Regions from separate parts of the Streptomyces thermocarboxydovorans genome, predicted to be linked through region 1. Evidence: riboswitches for the same ligand, from Rfam matches in the RefSeq annotation. Region 1 holds a riboswitch; the other holds the start of a gene.
The links. A riboswitch is a leader RNA that binds a small molecule or an ion and turns the genes downstream of it on or off. The one in region 1 is predicted to bind glycine.
Positions count from the first base shown of each region.

Region 2: another riboswitch for glycine. It lies ahead of gcvP (aminomethyl-transferring glycine dehydrogenase); the one in region 1 lies ahead of gcvT (glycine cleavage system aminomethyltransferase GcvT).

Region 1 is NZ_BAAAGU010000044.1:44,305-46,498, reverse strand. It holds gene ABD198_RS20800 (AAA family ATPase) at 1-264, opposite strand, end outside; glycine riboswitch at 484-582, shown strand; glycine riboswitch at 583-706, shown strand; gene gcvT (glycine cleavage system aminomethyltransferase GcvT) at 742-1,860, shown strand; gene gcvH (glycine cleavage system protein GcvH) at 1,981-2,194, shown strand, end outside.
Region 2 is NZ_BAAAGU010000033.1:6,700-8,893, forward strand. It holds gene gcvP (aminomethyl-transferring glycine dehydrogenase) at 1-1,305, opposite strand, end outside; glycine riboswitch at 1,359-1,456, opposite strand; glycine riboswitch at 1,457-1,553, opposite strand; gene ABD198_RS16730 (hypothetical protein) at 1,663-1,818, opposite strand; glycine riboswitch at 1,919-2,002, opposite strand; glycine riboswitch at 2,008-2,104, opposite strand.

The DNA of each region.
Region 1 (2,194 bases):
GCGGTCGCGGGTGTCCTGGGAGTCGATGCGCCTGCCGCGCACCGTGCGCTGCATCAGGGTGGACTTGCCGCTGCCCGGCAGGCCGGTGACCGCGACCAGGTCGCGCGGGCCGAACAGGAGCGCGCGCGGGCTGCGGCCCGCCCGGTCGCGCAGATCGCGGACGACGGGCGCGGGCAGCGGCGCGCACGTCTCCCGGGTGGGTGCGACGGGACTGCCGGGCAGCCCGACACCCGGGGTCGTGGCGTACGCCGTGATCCTGTTCACCGTGTTCGTCCTCCCCTGGGGCCGGTCCGGTGGACCCCTCCCCGCCGAGTGTAAAGAGACGGTAATGCCCTGGTGGTGCGTTTTGGTCCGCGTTCCGGAACAGACCTGTCACAGCCTGCTGTGATCGTCGTGCGCGCTGTGCGTCTGCTGAGAAGGGTCCCCCTGCCGAACGCGCGGGATGCGTGCAATGATGTGCGCGCCAACTGCATACCGGCCGTTTGAATCCGCGCGGGAGAGTCCCCGGCACCTTGCCGCCGGGGCGCCGAAGGAGCAAGTCCCTCCCTTGAATCTCTCAGGCCCCGTTACCGCGCGGGCGAGGCACATCTGAAAAGCGGGCCGCTGCCGCAGTGCTCCGGTGGCCCCACCCAAGGTGCAAGTCCTGATCGCCGCGACAGCGGTGGTCATGGCGAACCTCTCAGGTTCCGATGACAGATGGGGAGGAAATGTCCTCGCCTGTCATGCTTGGGAGACCGACCGATGAGCAGTACCGAACTCCGCCGCACCGCGCTCGATGCCGTGCATCGTGCCCTCGGCGCGACGATGACCGACTTCGCCGGCTGGGACATGCCCCTGCGCTACGGCTCCGAACGCGACGAGCACAACGCCGTGCGGACCAGGGCCGGCCTGTTCGACCTGTCGCACATGGGTGAGATCACCGTCACCGGCCCGCAGGCGGCCGCCCTGCTGGACTACGCCCTGGTGGGCAACATCGGGGCGGTGAAGCCGGGCCGCGCCCGCTACACCATGATCTGCCGCGAGGACGGCGGCATCCTGGACGACCTGATCGTCTACCGGCTCGGCGAGACCGAGTACATGGTGGTCGCCAACGCCTCCAACGCCCAGGTGGTGCTGGACGCGCTGACCGAGCGCGCGGCCGGTTTCGACGCCGAGGTGCGCGACGACCGCGACGCCTGCGCGCTGCTGGCGGTGCAGGGCCCCGAGTCCCCGGGCATCCTGGCGAGCCTCACCGACGCCGACCTGGAGAACCTGAAGTACTACGCCGGCCTGCCGGGCACGGTCGCCGGCGTGCCGGCGCTGATCGCCCGCACCGGCTACACCGGCGAGGACGGCTTCGAGCTGTTCGTGAAGCCGGAGCACGCGGTCGAGCTGTGGCAGGCGCTGACCAAGGCCGGCGAGGGCGCCGGGCTGGTGCCGTGCGGGCTGTCCTGCCGGGACACCCTGCGCCTGGAGGCCGGCATGCCGCTGTACGGGCACGAGCTGAGCACCTCCCTCACCCCCTTCGACGCCGGTCTCGGCCGGGTGGTGAAGTTCGACAAGGAGGGCGACTTCGTGGGCCGGGCCGCGCTCGCCGAGGCCGCCGAGCGCGCCGCGCAGAACCCGCCGCGGGTCCTGGTCGGGCTGGTCGCCCGGGGCCGCCGGGTGCCCCGCGCCGGGTACGCGGTGGTGGCCGGCGGCGAGGTGATCGGCGAGGTCACCTCCGGAGCCCCGTCGCCGACGCTGGGCAAGCCGATCGCCATGGCGTACGTCGACGCCGCGTACGCCGAGCCCGGCACCGAGGGCGTCGGCGTGGACATCCGCGGCACCCACGAGCCGTACGACGTCGTTGCGCTGCCGTTCTACAAGCGCCAGAAGTGACACCGTCGTAGCCGGACCACCGCGCGTGCCGCGCATCGAGGCACGTCCGGCCTGCTCACGCATGCCTCACCCAGGTCCCTGAGTCAGCAGTCATCACCCCCGTACAGGAGAATTCAGGCCATGAGCAACCCCCAGCAGCTGCGTTACAGCAAGGAGCACGAGTGGCTGTCGGCCGCCGAGGACGGCGTCGCGACGGTCGGCATCACCGAGCACGCGGCGAACGCGCTCGGCGACGTCGTGTTCGTCCAGCTCCCCGAGGTCGGGGACACCGTGACCGCGGGCGAGACCTGCGGCGAGCTGGAGTCGACCAAGTCGGTCAGCGACCTGTACTCCC
Region 2 (2,194 bases), on a different contig from region 1:
GTCGAGCACGAGGCGGACGTGGTTTTCCGTCGTGCCCTCGGAGCAGGAGATGCCGACGTGGTCGCCGTCCACCAGCCGCAGCCGCAGGCCCTTGTCGTGCGCGGCCGCGACGACCTCCTCGGCACGGCCAGGGACCCGCACCAGCAGGGTGTCGAAGAACTCACGGTGCACCACCGTGATCCCACTCGCCCGCAGACCCGCGGCGATGAGCGTGGCGTGCCGGTGCGTCCGTCGGGCGATCTCGGTCAGACCGTCGGGGCCGTGGTAGACGGCGTACATCGACGCGGCCACGGCGAGCAGAACCTGCGCCGTGCAGATGTTGGAGGTCGCCTTGTCGCGCCGGATGTGCTGCTCGCGGGTCTGCAGGGCGAGGCGGTACGCCGGTCGGCCGGCGTCATCCACGGACATGCCCACGAGCCGGCCGGGCAGATGGCGTTCGAGCCCTGCGCGGACCGCGATGTAGCCGGCGTGCGGCCCGCCGTAGAACAGGGGGACACCGAAGCGCTGGGACGAGCCCACGACGATGTCGGCGCCGTACTCACCCGGTGGCACCAGCAGGGTGAGCGCCAGCAGGTCGGCGGTCACGGTGACCAGCGCCCCGCGAGCCCGCGCCGCAGCAGTCACCTCGCGCAGGTCGCGGACCGCGCCCGAGCAGCCGGGGTAGGACAGCACCACCCCGAAGAAGTCGCCCTCCGGCAGCGGCTTGGCGACGTCGATCTCGCCGACCTCGATGCCGACCGCCGCTGCACGCGTGCGCAGGACGTCGAGGGTCTGCGGCAGAGTGTCACGGTCGACCAGGACGCGGGGGTGGCTCTTGCCTGCGACGCGGCGCATGACCGTGACGGCCTCGGCGACCGCCGTACCCTCGTCGAGCAACGACGCGTTGGCAGTCGGCAGCCCGGTGAGGTCGCCGACCATGGTCTGGAAGTTGATCAGCGCCTCGAGCCGGCCCTGGCTGATCTCTGGCTGGTACGGCGTGTAGGCGGTGTACCACGACGGGTCCTCCAGCACGTTGCGCCGGATCACCGCGGGCGTGGTGGTCGCGTGGTAGCCAAGGCCGATCATCGGGACAGCCACGGTGTTCCTGCTCGCGAGCTCCTGCAGCTCGGCGCGCGCCTCGGACTCAGTGGCGGCGGGCAGGTTCAGGTCGGAGGTGCTCCGGATGCCGCTCGGAACGGCGGCGTCGATGAGGCCGGCCAGAGTCGGATAGCCGACTTCGGCCAGCATCTTGGCGCGGTCGGCGTCGCTGACGCCGATGTGACGGGTGGCGAACGCGCCGGACGCGGAGGATGCGGGTGAGGTCATGGCGGGAGGCTCCCTGTTGAAGGCACCGCGGACGCGGCACCGTGGACGGGTGACCTCCCCGCTCTGTCATCGGTACCTGAGAGCTTCACCACCGGGTCCGGCGGTTTGCACCGTGGGCGCAGGACGTGGCGTCCTGACTTTCCAGAGGAGCCTCGCCGAAGCGGTAGTTGGGCCTGAGAGATTCCGGGGAGGGGTTGCTCCTTCGGCGCCTCGCCAAGGGTGGGCGAGGACTCTCCCGCTTCGGTTCGAACAGCGCGATGTCGAGTTGTCGAGCCTGGCCAAGTGGTCAGGTGGTGCTGCCGTCAAGGCGGGGCAGCACCCTGACGGCACCTGGTGACTGCTGGGTCACGCCCGCAATCAGGCGTGGTCCTCGGACGCGAGCACAAGGATGGCGACGTGGTTCTTCGTCATGAGCGTGACCAGGTCGAACACCACGGTGGCTGCAGCGACACGGGTGATCTCGGCGTGGTCATAGATCGGAGCGGCTAGGTGTTCCGGGCTTCGAAAGACCATGCTCGAAGGCACCGAACGTCGACGGGGATACAACAAACCATGGGGGCTTCCTCGAGTGTCGAGCACAGGCAGAAGCCTGTGCGGCCGAGTGAGCCTCCCCCTCTGTCATGTGGCCTGAGAGCTTCGCCGCGGAGATCCGCGGCTTGCACCGTGGGCGAGGCGCGTGAACGCCTGCTTTCCAGAGTCCGCCTCCGCTGCGCGGTAACGAGGCCTGAGAGTTTCCGGGGAGGATTTGCTCCTTCGGCGCCACGCCGTTGCAAAACGTGGACTCTCCCGCGCAGAATCGTCAGCAGAGTATTCGGTTGTCCGGTCCTTCGGGCGACAACTTACGGGCACCGCAATGCGGCCGTCAAGTGCCCGCGGCTTCGGGCTCACC